DNA from 3 places in the Bacillus pretiosus genome. Region 1 is predicted to be linked to each of the others. Evidence: riboswitches for the same ligand, from Rfam matches in the RefSeq annotation. Region 1 holds a riboswitch; each other region holds the start of a gene.
The links. Region 1 has a riboswitch for lysine ahead of ACU8YW_RS04480 (amino acid permease). Riboswitches for the same ligand answer to the same signal wherever they lie in the genome.
Positions count from the first base shown of each region.

Region 2: linked by a shared signal. The riboswitch ahead of ACU8YW_RS15195 (amino acid permease) and the one ahead of ACU8YW_RS04480 (amino acid permease) in region 1 are both predicted to bind lysine.
Region 3: linked by a shared signal. The riboswitch ahead of ACU8YW_RS08885 (aspartate kinase) and the one ahead of ACU8YW_RS04480 (amino acid permease) in region 1 are both predicted to bind lysine.

Region 1 covers NZ_CM129593.1:859,806-864,713, forward strand. The annotation lists gene ACU8YW_RS04475 (ABC transporter permease) at 1-535, opposite strand, end outside; gene ACU8YW_RS04480 (amino acid permease) at 596-2,020, opposite strand; lysine riboswitch at 2,167-2,348, opposite strand; gene gapN (NADP-dependent glyceraldehyde-3-phosphate dehydrogenase) at 2,527-3,966, opposite strand; gene ACU8YW_RS04490 (ABC transporter ATP-binding protein) at 4,550-4,908, shown strand, end outside.
Region 2 covers NZ_CM129593.1:2,954,873-2,959,780, forward strand. The annotation lists gene ACU8YW_RS15180 (VOC family protein) at 1-403, opposite strand, end outside; gene ACU8YW_RS15185 (sulfite exporter TauE/SafE family protein) at 502-1,512, shown strand; gene ACU8YW_RS15190 (GNAT family N-acetyltransferase) at 1,552-2,001, opposite strand; lysine riboswitch at 2,386-2,578, shown strand; gene ACU8YW_RS15195 (amino acid permease) at 2,691-4,157, shown strand; gene ACU8YW_RS15200 (iron-sulfur cluster biosynthesis family protein) at 4,271-4,576, shown strand; gene ACU8YW_RS15205 (DNA alkylation repair protein) at 4,610-4,908, shown strand, end outside.
Region 3 covers NZ_CM129593.1:1,692,979-1,697,886, forward strand. The annotation lists gene ACU8YW_RS08885 (aspartate kinase) at 158-1,387, opposite strand; lysine riboswitch at 1,588-1,774, opposite strand; gene ACU8YW_RS08890 (DoxX-like family protein) at 1,966-2,874, shown strand; gene ACU8YW_RS08895 (DUF4166 domain-containing protein) at 2,878-3,489, shown strand; gene ACU8YW_RS08900 (YndJ family protein) at 3,495-4,908, shown strand, end outside.

The DNA of each region.
Region 1 (4,908 bases):
GCATGTAAATGATTAGGGCGTTACAAGTAATACGAATAATGAACCATATGTTTTTTTCATGACTATCACGCCACATCCAATGTGTATATATATTCCAAGCTTTCGTAATCATTAAAACGATAAAGATTGTACATAAGAAAGGTACAGTTAATTGTAATGATTGCAGTGCAAGTGGAACGAGAATAAGGAACGTAAATAATAATGGGAAAAGCTGAATGATGTAATTATATAGAAGAGATTTTTTAAAATAAGACGTTAGTTTCTCTTCTAATGTAAGCAAATAGACAGCATCAGGTTTTTGAATAAATGTACGGATCGGGCATCTCGTTATAATGAATGTAAGTACAATCGTGATAAGTAGTAAAGATATTCCTTTAGAAGGAGATGCTTTTAGAAACTGAGCATAGTAATATGCGCCAACGCATGAAATAAAGATAAAGCTATATAGTAAACCGTTAATCATACGTGCAAAGTATGTAATGATATTTTGAATATGTTGTTGGAAGCGACTGCTCCATAGTGATTCGATTGACATGTTTTTCACCTCTTTGTTCTATTATATATGTTTTACAAAAGAAAAAACGAGCAAATTGCGTTATGCAACTTGCCCGTTTTTCTTTTCGTTATTTTTTTTCTCATCACGATTCATTAATGGATAGAAAGCAAATCCGATTACGAATAAACCAATTCCGAGAAGGAACGTTTTTATATCGGATGCGCCGGTTTTAATAACCCATAGTGCGTAGCAAAGTGCGATTACTGCTACTATGCCATCTGTAATTCTTGCCCGCATTTCATTTTTATATGTTTCACCAGTTGCGACTAGTTTTAACTGGAAGATTGGTGAAACGAGATATGGAATGAGGTAGGCTAGTGTTGATACGGTAATAACGAATGTATAAGCTTCCGCAATTGTTCCGGATAGTGTTGAGAATAAGAACACTTGCGACATAATGTTTGTTAATCGTAATGAGTAAATTGGACTTCCTTTTTTATTTGTTTTCGTAAAGAAGGAAGGGAAGAAACCTTCTTTTGCAGCTTGATATGGTACTTCTGAGCTTAATAAAATCCAGCCCAAGATAGAACCGAATAGGGAAGTAAGAGCAAGTAATGCCATCAGTTTCCCGCCGCCATGCCCCATTGCAGCGTTTAATGCGTCTGCTAATGGACGTTCAGAAGCTTGTAATTTATCAACGTGAAGGACACCCATTGTTAAAATTGTAATTCCTAAGTAAATCGCAACTGTAATAAGTAATCCCGCAACTGTTGCGCGTTTTACTGTTTTAGGAGAGGTAGCACGGTTTGATAAAAGTACTGCTGATTCAATTCCGATAAATGCCCAAAGTGTTGTAAGAGCGGCTAAATTTACTTGTGAAAGAAGGCCGTGTGATACACCTGATTTATCGATCATCGGTGTGTACCATTGTCCAAACTTAGAAGCCTCGAATGCAAATAACGTAACGACGATGAATAAAAGGAATCCTGTTACTTTCGTTGTTGTTGCTAAGAAGTTTAGTTTTCCAGCTCCGCTTACACCGTTTGTTAATATAATATGAGTTCCCCAAAGTAAGATGGAACAAATCGTAAATGTAATTAGTTTTCCGACTTCTATGTTAAAAGAACCGATTGAAAATAGTAGTCGTGTATCTTTCATAATTGGGAAGAAGAGTGATAAATATCCCGCGAAAGATGTAATGATGGCAACGTTACTTGCCCAGTTTGCAACCCAATATCCCCATACCATACTGAAACCAGCCATTTTTTTCTTTTTTGGTGTTGAGAATAAAGCATATGCATGACTTTGTGGTCCTGTCGTTAAATCAGGACGACGAATTGCTAAATTACCGAAAACAAGAGCTAGCATTAAAACACCAAACCCTGTTGTTAACCAAGCTAAAGTGACACCGAGAGGGCTTGCTGTTTGTGCCAACGTACTTGGCACCATGAAAATACCAGCGCCAACCATGTTACCGACAACGAAAGCTGTTAGTACCCAAAAGCCCCATTTTTTTTGTTGCATAGAAAATACCTCCAAAGTTAGTATAACCAAGTCAAGCGAGGAGATATGTATGTCTTCTTAGTAGAGAAGAGAAGTCCCAAACAAAACAAAAAAAGCACGTAATTTGCCGCTACATGCTTTCTATCTTATAAGAAACCCACGACATACCTCTCGATAGCTCTCCACAAACGAAACGTTTGTGACAGTTCTGCACTTATTAAATGCAGACCCAGCAAGCGTGCATGGTGGACACAACTTACTTCGGCAATCATTCCTTTCTCATTCCTTCATCAATGCCACTACATCTCTTGAAATGATACTCTTAATGACTGCAACCTCTACCTCACCGAGATACGAATGAGGATTTAAATATTAAATTAACGTCTTTAAGAGTAACAAATGTATTTTTATACGTCAATGGATATAGTAATAATCAGATTATAGAGAAGAGTTTGTGATTAGGAATGAATAATTATTTGATATAAAAAGAAGCTGATCCAAAATTAGATCAGCTTCTACATATAAGATTAAACTAAGTTTAATACTGTTACTTTTTCACGTGTCATAGACTCAAGGCTCTTACGAATACCTTGTGCGCCCATACCTGAACCTTTTACACCGATGAATGGGAAGTGGTCAGGGCCGCGCTCTGTGCGTCCGTTAATTTGAACAGAACCAGTTTCGATTTTGTTAGCAATTGCAAATGCTTTGTTAATGTCTTTTGTGAAGACACTTGCTTGTAAGCCGAACTCTGATTTGTTAGCAATTTCAATTGCTTGCTCATCTGAAGAAACACGGATGATTGGAAGGATTGGGCCGAATGGCTCTTCCCAAGCAACTTTCATTTCTTCTGTTACGTGGTCGATTAATGTTGGGTAAATTAAGTTACGCTCACGTTTGTTACCGATAACAATTGTTGCACCTTTTTCTACAGCGTCGTCAACTAAACCTTGAACGAAGTCAGCAGACTTGTCGTCGATTAATGGAACGATTGTGCTATCTTGTTCTGGAGATCCAACTGATAGTTCAGCTACTTGCGCTTTTAATAAGCTAACAAGCTCATCTGCTACGTTTTCGTGTACAAGTACACGTTTAATAGCTGTACAACGTTGACCAGAGTAAGAGAATGCACCGCTTACGATATGGTTTGCAGCATCTTGTAAGTCAGCATCTTCACGAACGATACCAGGGTCTTTACCACCAAGTTCTAATACAAGTGGAATCATTGCAGCTTTTTTCGCTAAATGTTTACCTGTGTTTGTACCACCTGTGAACGATACCATATTGATGCCTTCGTGTTCTACTAAGTAGTCACCAATTACAGAACCGCGTCCTGTAGCTACGTTTACAAGACCTTTTGGAAGGCCAGCTTTATGAAGTGCTTCAACCATTTTAATACCACTAATTGCACCTTGGGTTGCTGGTTTGAAAATAACAGCGTTACCCATAATTAATGCTGGTGCAAGTTTTGCAGCAGATAAGTTTACTGGGTAGTTAAATGGTGCGATTGCTAATACAACACCAAGTGGTGCGCGTTGGATGATCGCAAGTTTAGATTTCGTTCCGCCAGGGAAGCTATCGCCCATCATGCTTTCTCCGTGCATATGAAGAGCTTCTTCGATTGTGTAACGAATGAAATCAGCTGTACGAACAACTTCTTTCTTCGCATCTTTATAACCTTTACCGACTTCTTTCATAATGATATCGGCAATTTCATCTTGCATATTTACGAGCTCATCAGCCCATTTATATAAATATTTTGCGCGATCTTGTAGAGAAGCTTCCGCCCATGATTTTTGAGCTTCTTTTGCAGATGCAATTGCTTCATCTACTTCTCCGCGAGTAATTGCTTGTACTTGTCCAATTACTTCGTGTAAGTATGGAGATGGAATTTCGATTGTTTCTCCTGAAGAGCTTTCTCTCCATTCTCCGTCTAAATAAAATTTGTACGTATTGCTAGTTGTCATGATTAGTCCTCCTAAAATAGCAACTTGTAAGAGTGAGTATAAGGTGATTGTAGGGTGTTTGATAACATTTTTCAAATGAAATGTTTGTGAAAACGATTTCTTATTCTTTTTTTATTTTGTATGCCCTTTCTTACAGAAGATTCCCTTATTTCAAAATGATGTAGCGTATATTTTTATTCGGTTTGTAAAAAACAATTGACAGAATACTCAATAAAGTTGTAAGATTATAAATGGAAAATAAATGAAGGGGGTGTGCGTAATGATTGTAATCGTAAATGTAATGGGCTTAGCTCTGTTAAATGGCAGAAAACATTCATATCATTACGCAACCCGTGCGGATATATAAGGCATCTTTGTCTTATAAAAAGCGTACGTTGCGTATATCGTAACGTACGCTTTTATGCATTTTTGTGCATATCGTCAAGCGGCGGTATGCTTTTTTTGTTTTCCACGTTACTATATAAAACTTTGGAAGGTGGAAAAGTGTGATGAGATTGTATGGATTACGAAATGTAAATGTGATGGATCTGGATAGTGGGTAAAGAAATGGGAGTGAAACGAGAACGAGAAGGGAGAGGTTACATTGTTATCAGTATTACTAAAGTTAAAATGGTTTTTTAAAGAGCATTGGAAGAGATATAGTATCGCCATTGGAGCTCTTTTAATTGTAAATATAGTTGAAGTCATTCCCCCGAAAGTGTTAGGGGTTACGATTGATAATATAAAAACAGGAACGTTAACGAATGCAGCAATTATGCAATTTATTCTTATTTTAATAGGGGTTACGGTAATTGGATATGGTCTTACTTTCGTTTGGCAACATCAATTGTTTGGGGGAGCATTCGTACTGGAGAAGACGATGCGCTCTAAATTTATGGGGCATTTACTTAAGATGACACCGACGTTTTATCATAAAAATCGTACTGGTGATTTAATGGCGAG
Region 2 (4,908 bases), 2.1 Mb from region 1:
CCTCTTGCTTTACAAATAACATTTTCCATTCTAAAAGGCGGCCATCTTTTCTCATACGTTTCCCTTCAAATGGTCCTATCGTATGTAAACCTTGCTTACTAAACTTAACTGCTAGGTCTTCAATGGCATCTGCTCGAATTGCGATTTGTAGCATTCCTTCTCCGTCTTGTAATTTCACTACTGTTTCTTGTACTAATGGATTGTCTGCTTTCTTCGCTTTTTCTTCATGCTGAATTGCTAAAAATTCTATATAGGATAAATCAAAATAACATAAACTATTCCAAGTACCCCAGGTCGTATGCTCTCCGCCTAGTGCAGTATGAAATCCACGCTCCTGCATTTGTTTCGCCGATTCCTCCGGTGTACCATGTACTGCGTGTACGAGATGATCAAATCGTAACATGTCTTTCTCCCCTTTCTCTCCATCCTTTTATTGTATATTTTATTTTTCTTTCATTCAATTCAAAAAACTTTAAAACCTAGTTGATTTATACGATTAATATGTATTATAATGAAACAAATTTAATTATTGCTGATTGGAAAAACCAAAGGCACTTTTCTCATACGGGAAAAGTGCCTTTTTCATTTATTATTACAGGGGGATTATTTATGCAGAAATTAATTGTCTTTGCTATTATTGGATTTTTCGCTCAATTGATTGATGGGGCGCTTGGAATGGCGTACGGGGTAACATCTACCTCACTATTATTAATGTTTGGTATCGCACCGGCTGTAGCTTCCGCATCTGTTCATTTAGCTGAGGTGGTTACAACCGCCGCTTCTGGTGCATCTCACCTCAAATTTGGAAACGTTGATAAATATACCGTTTCCAGGCTTACATTGCCAGGAGCAATTGGCGCATTTATTGGAGCATGTTTTTTAAGTAATTTACCTGGCGATGTAATTAAACCGTACATTTCCGTATTTTTATTTACTTTGGGGGTTTATATTTTATTACGATTCCTCATTCAAAAACAAATTGTTACTTCAAATAAGCGTATGTCTGCTAAACAGCTTGTTCCGCTTGGCTTATTTGCTGGATTCGTTGATTCAACTGGTGGTGGTGGCTGGGGTCCGATTACGACACCTGTGCTTTTGGCAAGAGGAAATGAAGCTAGAAAAGTTATCGGATCTGTAGATACGAGCGAATTTCCTGTTTCACTCGCTGCAACAATCGGCTTTTTCATTTCTCTTGGCTGGGAACAAGTAAGCTGGGTTTGGGTATTTTCTCTTATGCTCGGTGGTATCGTTGCGGCACCGATCGCTGCATGGTTAGTGCGCATCGTTCCTTCTCATTTACTTGGCGTATTAGTTGGCGGCCTTATTATCTTTACAAACATTCGTACACTGCTTACTACATTTAAAGTTGATCCAACTATTATTTCACTTTCTTACGTGGCAGTTGGTCTTGTCGTTATTATTTCTATTTTCATTGCTGTTCGCAATCATTCCAAGCGTTCTAACGCATCGACAGCTGGATATCCGAATGATCAAAAACAAATGCTACCATAACGATAAAAATACCGCCCGATATACTTCGAGCGGTATTTTTTATTGTTCTATTTTCCAATTAATCATCGTTTCTGTAGTGCCAATTCTCTTCATATGTAGTTTCTCTAATACACGAATCGAGCTAATATTTTCAAGAAGTGTCTCTGCAATAATCGTTTCTACCTCTTCTGTTTGAAAAGCCCAATTTATTAGCTCTCTTACAGCTTCTGTCGCATACCCTTTATTCCAATATTTCTCAATAAATCCGTAACCAATTTCTACTATATGTTCCTCATTTGGTTTCCCTTTAAACCCTATATCACCTAGAACGATGTCATCTTCTTTTCGAATGACATACCACGCGCCCCAAGGTAATACTTCCTTATCTTTTTTTACAGTTTCTACATGTCCTACAATATGTGGACCACTATCATATCCTTGCTTGCTCGCAACGTGCATCCTCTCTTCTGTACACGGTACTATATAGAGCCTTTCTGTTTCTAATTTCATGTTGATTTCCCCTTTTCAATTAAACAATACTTCAATTTTACCAGAAATAAAAAGAATATTCATTCTACTTATCAGATTTATACTTATTCTTTGAAACGAATTTAAGGAATAATCCTCTTTTGATAGTTATGTCGAATTATATTTTCTGAATTTTCTTTTAATTTTAGAGGGTTTTTCAATATTTTTTGCGAAACATTTGTATAACAATTTCTTTCTTTATTTTTTTACATAACAGTTGGTTCGGGTGGAGTTTTGCGAGCGTTTCCTATACAATAACCGATATTTTTTGACTTTTCCTAACAAAATATCTTGCAATATATTCAGAAAGTCATTACAATTGCCATATATTAAAAATCTTAGCAATATATCAAATCCTCATCAATCCGATGAGGTAGAGGTTGCGACTTTTATGAGTAAAACGGACGAGACACAGAGAATGTCACCGACTCCGTTTGAAAGGAAAAGTTGCCGAAGTTTATATTTCTTCTCTGGAATTATGAGCTGGGTCTGTCTCCGAAAGGAACAGAACTGTCACGTTTACAAAATTACCGTGTAAACGTGGGGTGCTATCTTAACGGAAGGGTATGATGGGGTGGTTATTTGTGAAACGTTCCGCCAAATTCCTTTGGCGGTTTTTTGTATTTTTCTCCCCCGTTCCTTCCTATCTTACAAGAAAAGGAGTGTTGAACATGAATAGCGCAACGAATCAAGCTACCTCTAAAACGCAAACTACACAAGGACAAGGTGAATTAAAACGCGGATTAAAATCTCGTCACCTTACGATGATTTCTCTCGGTGGTACAATCGGTACCGGACTATTTCTTGCCAGCGGTGGTGTCATCCATTCAGCTGGACCTGGTGGCGCATTAATTGCATACGCCGCAATCGGGATTATGGTTTACTTTTTAATGACAAGCTTAGCTGAACTCGCAGCTTACATGCCTGTTACTGGATCTTTTAGTACTTATGCAACAAAATTTGTTGATCCGTCCCTTGGCTTTGCACTTGGATGGAACTATTGGTATAACTGGGCCATTACAATTGCTGCTGAACTCGCTGCTGTAACATTAATTATGAAATTTTGGTTCCCAGATACCCCTTCTCTTATTTGGAGTGGATTATGTTTAGCTATTATTTTCCTTTTAAACTATTTATCTGTTAAAGGGTTTGGTGAATCTGAATATTGGTTCGCACTTATTAAAGTAGTTACTATTATTATCTTTTTAATTGTCGGCTTCATGATGATTTTCGGGATTATGGGCGGCGAATCTGTTGGCTTTAAAAACTTCACTGTTGCAGATGCGCCATTTAATGGCGGCATTATGGCAATTATCGGTGTATTTATGGCTGCTGGGTTCTCCTTCCAAGGAACTGAATTATTAGGAGTTGCTGCTGGTGAAACTGCTGATCCAGAGCGTAACATTCCGAAAGCAATTCGCTCGATCTTTTGGCGTATTCTTTTATTCTATATCCTTGCGATTCTCGTTATCGGTTTATTAATTCCTTATACAACTGAAAGCCTTGCCGCAAGTGATGTTACAGTAAGTCCATTTACACTTATTTTTGAAAAAGCAGGCGTTGCCTTTGCTGCTTCTGTTATGAACGCTGTTATTTTAACGGCAGTACTATCTGCTGGTAACTCTGGAATGTACGCATCAACTCGTATGCTTTGGGACTTAGCTCGCCAAGGTAAAGCACCGAAGTTTCTTGGTAAATTAGATAGCCGCGGTGTACCTGTTAACGCATTAATCGTAACGTCAATTGTTGGTAGTATCGCTTTCATTGCTTCCTTATTCGGTGACGGTGTTGTATACATTTGGTTATTAAACGCATCTGGAATGTCTGGCTTTATCGCATGGGTCGGAATCGCAATTAGTCATTACCGTTTCCGTAAAGCATATATCGCTCAAGGTAAAGATTTAAAAGACTTACCATATAGAGCAAAATGGTTCCCGTTCGGTCCAATCTTCGCATTTGCACTTTGTGTCATCGTAATTTTAGGACAAAACTACGGCGCATTCATGGGCGAAGCAATCGATTGGAACGGTGTACTCGTTTCTTACATCGGTTTACCACTCTTCTTAGTACTATGGTTAGGATATAAATTTACGAAGAAAACGAAAGTGATTCCACTTGATAAATGTGAATTGAAATAAAGTGAAACGAGCAAACAAATATGTTTGCTCGTTTTTTATTCCAATGCTTCTCCCTTCCCTATTCCTCCTGTTTTTGCAATAATAAAGGAAATATACATAAAGGTTGGGATACCATGAACATTCGCATTACTGATGAAGCAAAAGCAGCTATACATAGATTAGAACGTGAAGACAAAAAAATCATTCGCATTAGAGGAACAATGACAAACTCTTGCAGTATTTTCGTTGATGTTGATTTAATTTGGGATACATATGATGCAGATTATGTTGTATATGAAGATGCTGAGTTTATCGTACAAATGGATTCATTTACGAAAGACTACACTGGTGATACGGTGACACTTGATTATAAAACGACAGGTTTTAGTATTACGACTCCGAGTGAGACTTTAGTTTATGGGTTGTCGATTAAAAAATAAAAATTATTTTCAGCTGATCAATGAGGTGAAAAAATGGGTAATTATGTTCCGTTAAAATTTTTATTTAATGAAGAATTAGCAGAAATAATGGCTGATTCTATTTGTAAACACGATCCTAATTTCTCTAAAAGAAACTTCGTATCTTCCGTAACATGTAAAGTTGAAAATTTAGAGTTAAAGCAACGTATAGAAGTAATAGCAGATGAATTACACAATGTATTACAAAAAGATTTTAATGAAGCAATACATATTTTACTGAAAACATTGGGACCAGAAAATACAACAGAAGTAGGTACATTTACAAACGGATATATGTACATGCCTATTGCAAA
Region 3 (4,908 bases), 830 kb from region 1:
CTTTATTTCGAGAATGCTATCATTTTAAGAATTCAATAATGTAGTTTCTATTCGATAATATAACTTCGACTTGCCCGCAAAATATTCCGACCCTATTGCTATTAATATAGGAAGGAAATAGATTTATATAATTTATTTTAAGTTTTACTGGTGGAAATTAACTCATCTGCACTAAAGGCTCAATTTTCGCCATAAATGATTGATGAAGCGCCTCGACACCTATTACTAAATGAAGGCGGTCAATAACGACAGACACTTTAATTTCTGATGTACTTACCATTTTAATATGAATATCTTCTTCTTTTAAAGTAGTGAACATATTTGCAGCAACACCTGGATTAGAGACCATACCAGATCCTACAATGGATACTTTTGCTAAATGATTTTCATATTCTACAGATTCATAGTGAAGTGTTTCTTGATTTTGTTCCAATACCTCTAATGTTTCTTTTAAATCATTAGAATGGATTGAGAAGGAGAGGTGAACAGTTCCTTCATTTGTAATACTTTGAATGATGATATCTACATTAATATGTGCCGCTGCTAATGAAGAGAAAACTGTTGAAAGTGCACCTTGTTCTAATCCTTTCATTGTGACGCGTGTAATATTATCTTCAAATGCAATACCTTTAACGATTGATTGTTGTTCCATGTTACATTCTCCTTTTACAATTGTTCCGTTTTCTCGTTCCATACTTGAGCGAACTTCTAACATGACATTGTGATTTTTAGCAAACTCAACAGCACGCGGATGTAATACACCAGCACCGAGATTTGCAAGTTCCAACATTTCATCATAAGAAATTTCATCTAATTTATAAGCATTTTTTACAACTCGTGGGTCCGTCGAATAAACACCGGTCACATCCGTGTAAATATCACATTTTTTTGCTTTCAGTGCAGCAGCTAATGCAACAGCAGTTGTATCAGAACCACCGCGGCCAAGTGTTGTAATTTCATGCTTTTCACTAACTCCTTGGAAGCCAGCTACAATAACAATCGTGCCTTCAGTAAGATAAGACTGAATTCGATCAGTATTAATTTCAGTAATCCGTGCACTACTATGTACAGATTCTGTCGTAATACCAGCTTGCCATCCAGTTAATGAAGTCGCGTTATAGCCTTTTGCTTGTAGTGCCATCGTTAATAATGAAATAGTCACTTGCTCTCCTGTTGATAGAAGCATATCCATTTCGCGTTTACTCGGATTTTCTGAAATCGCGTTAGCAAGTGCTACGAGTTCATCTGTGCTTTTTCCCATTGCTGAAACGACAGAGACGATGCTATGTCCTCGTTCATATTCTTCAATAATTAAATTTGCTACATGTTGAATGCGCTCAACGCTTCCAACAGAAGTGCCACCAAATTTTTGTACAATCGTTTCCATTACGAATTCCTTCTTTCATCCATTTTTAAGAATAGATTAGGACATATATAGATCCCAATATTCCTGTAGTTACCAGAGAAAAAACAAAAAACACCATCTCAAATAAGTGAGGATGGTGCTGTTACAGGAAAAGGGAAACAGAAAACGGAGCTAATAAAAAAACCGCCAAAAAAGGAATACCATAAAAATGATATCTCTTTTTTGTAGATAGCTCTTCATACATACACGTCTGTACATATGACAGTTCTGTTTCTATTCGAAAACAGCCCCAATCGATAAATGCAGAGAAATGTATCGATTTCGGCAATACTTCCTTTCATCTAATTTCATAGACATCTCTGTGTCTCCATTAGAATACTCATAAGTATCGCAACCTCTATCTCACGTTTTAGGCGAGAGTGTTTGATTTATGAAGTTGTTGGTAACATTTGTTTTATAATAATTTAAATTTTTCGGGGAATCAAGTGTTTTATATATATTTTAAAAATTCTTTCTGTTTCTGAGAAAGTTTGTGAAAAATGTAGCAAAATAAATTCATTGCATGTACATTAAAATTATAGTGCATTGGAGGTGGAAGAATGAAGGGGAAAAAGCCTATTTATGTTTCGGCAGAAATGAACACAACAATGGAGAAATTATGGGAATACACGCAAGAACCACATATACATACAGAATGGGATACTCGCTTTACTGAAATTTCATATTTAGAGAAAAAAGAAGGAGAACCACAGAAGTTTTTATATAAAACAAAGATCGGATTTGGACTTGAAATAGCTGGGGAAGGAGAATCGATAGGTGAAATAAGAAAAGAAACGGGTGAACGTATTTCTTCTTTAAAATTTTGGACGGATAATAAATTATCACTTATTCAAATAGGGCGTGGTTATTGGAAGTATACACCGCGTGAAGAACACATTTATTTTGAGACACAATATGATTATGATACGAGGTTTGGTCGTATAGGAAATGTAATAGATTTCTATATGTTTCGGCCTTTATTAGGCTGGGCGACTGCTTGGAGTTTTGATGCGTTAAAATTATGGATAGAAAAGGGACTTCATCCTAAGTTACTAATTAGAAGAACAATGACATATTGGCTCGTATGTTTTTTATTTGCATTTGTATGGATGTATCAAGGAATAGTACCGAAACTAGTGTTTACTCATTCAGAAGAAGTAAAAATGCTATCTGTGATAATTGGTTCAACTGAACATAGTATTTTTGTACTTAGAATAATTGGATTGTTAGAAATTATTTTTGGTGTCATATGGCTGTTGCCATTTCCAAAACGAAAAGTATTTATCGTACATATTTTTATGTTAATAGCCTTAACGATAGCGGCAGGGATTACGAATATTGCAAGTTTTACAGAGCCGTTTAATCCAATTACATTAAACGTTCTAATCATGGGATTATCAATTGTCGGTTATATAAATAGCACGAACTTGCCAAGCTCAAAAAATTGCAAGAGGAAGAGAAAGGGATAATGTATGGCTAATATGTATGAAAGACTATTAGGGGATTCTTATAAAAAACTACATCCAAAATTACAGAAACGCTATGAAATTACAGAAGAAAATAGTTTTACTGGAGAAGGAAAGATGGATGAGATTTATGGTGGTTCTTTTTTCGTAAAATTCATATTAAAAATTGCATCAAAGTTCCGTATGTTTTTCTCTGAGCGGGGGAAGGAAGTGCCATTTACAATACATAATACCGCTGAGCGGGATGAACATGGACATGAACTTGTGCGGTGGAATCGTACTTTTTATTTTCACAATAAGAAAAGATATTTTAACGCCGTTATGCAGTTGGATGAAGAGAATAATGAAATTGTAGATTGTTTTGGTGAACCACACATACTTGTTTCTACATTGAATTTTCATATTGATGAGGTGGGGGCAATGCATATTTCCTCAAAGAAACAATGGTTTTACATGTTTGGCAGAAAAGTCCCGTTACCTAGATTCTTATACGGAGAGGCCAACATTGTAGAAAGTTATGATGAAACACGACAATGCTTTCGAATTCATGTACAAGTACGCAATCCGTTAATCGGTTCATTATTTTCATATAAGGGAACATTTGTGGAGAGGAAATAAATGATATGAAAAATATAATAGTTGGGCTTGCTTGTTATATTGTTTTTCTAATATGTGAGTGGACAAATGTAAACCCAGTTGAAGCAATTATTTTATTATCTATTTTGTTATTTATACCGATGTCATTTTGCATTCTTGATAAAAAGACAAGAAGTGGATCATATGTATCCTTTTATAAACTAGTATCGCTTTTATATCCAATCGCAGCAATTAGTGCAATGTTAGCTTTCGTAACAAATCACTATTTCTTTGCATTACTTTGGTTTGTATATACAGGAATCGTTGCGTTATTCGATGTAAGTAGAGTGCTAGAAAGAGGATGGAAACCGTTAGAGGAGACAGCTATCGATAGTGCGTTTATGTATTTGTTTTTAGGTGGTTTCTGGTTTTTTGCTTCTGTAGCAAAGCTTTCCATTATGCACTTTAGTTCCGACATTGTTTTGCTTACAGCTGCACACTTTCATTATTCGGCATTTCTATTGCCGTTATCAGCTGGTTTAATTGGTAGGAAAAGAGAAAAGAGAAGTAAAGTATATGATGCTATTATGTTTGTCATCGTCATTTCACCTATGACAGTTGCAATAGGAATTACGTACTCAAGAGTATTTGAATTTTTTGCAGTGTTCCTATATTTATGCGCTATTTATAGTTATGGGATTTATGTTTGGCGTACGACATTTAATGCTATTAGTGCAAAGGTTCTTCTGATCATATCGTCTAGTACACTCATGGTAACAATTATGTTTTCGCTTATATATTCATATGGGAATTTGAAACATGTACTGACGATTACAATTGCTCAAATGGTTTGGATTCACGGTGTTGCCAATGGAATTGGAGTAGCGTTACCCGCATTTGTCGGCTGGATGATTGAAAAGACTGCTCCGAATTATAAATATTACGGGAAACCAATGAGCAGGTTAAGAGGAAATACGACAGTTGGTGAAGCATTTTTACATAACAGAAGTTTAATAGATAGCAAGGAATACAAAGGTTTAGTTGATAATATGAACGATTTTCATAGTGAGGGATTTGACATGGCAAAGATTCCTTTAAGTATTACTCGTTTTTATGAAAATACAAAAGAGTATGAGTTACAATCGCATATTAAGTGGGCTCGTTGGTTTCGTCCGGTTGCATTTTGCTATGAGAAAATGAGTAAGCGTGTAGGACAAATACATTTAGGAATGGGCGGTAAGTGGGAAACGATGCATGGCTCTATCGTTGGGATAATAGATGAGAAAGATGGAAGGGAGAATGTAAGGGCTTGGCTAAGAAAAAATGAAGCAGGAGAATCTATTTTTGTAGCTCTTTACTCAAAGCACACATATAAGAGCGAGACATATATGAATATTGCATTACCTTTACCATATTCGAATATGACGGGGGTTTTAAAATTATGTAATAAGAGTAATGATT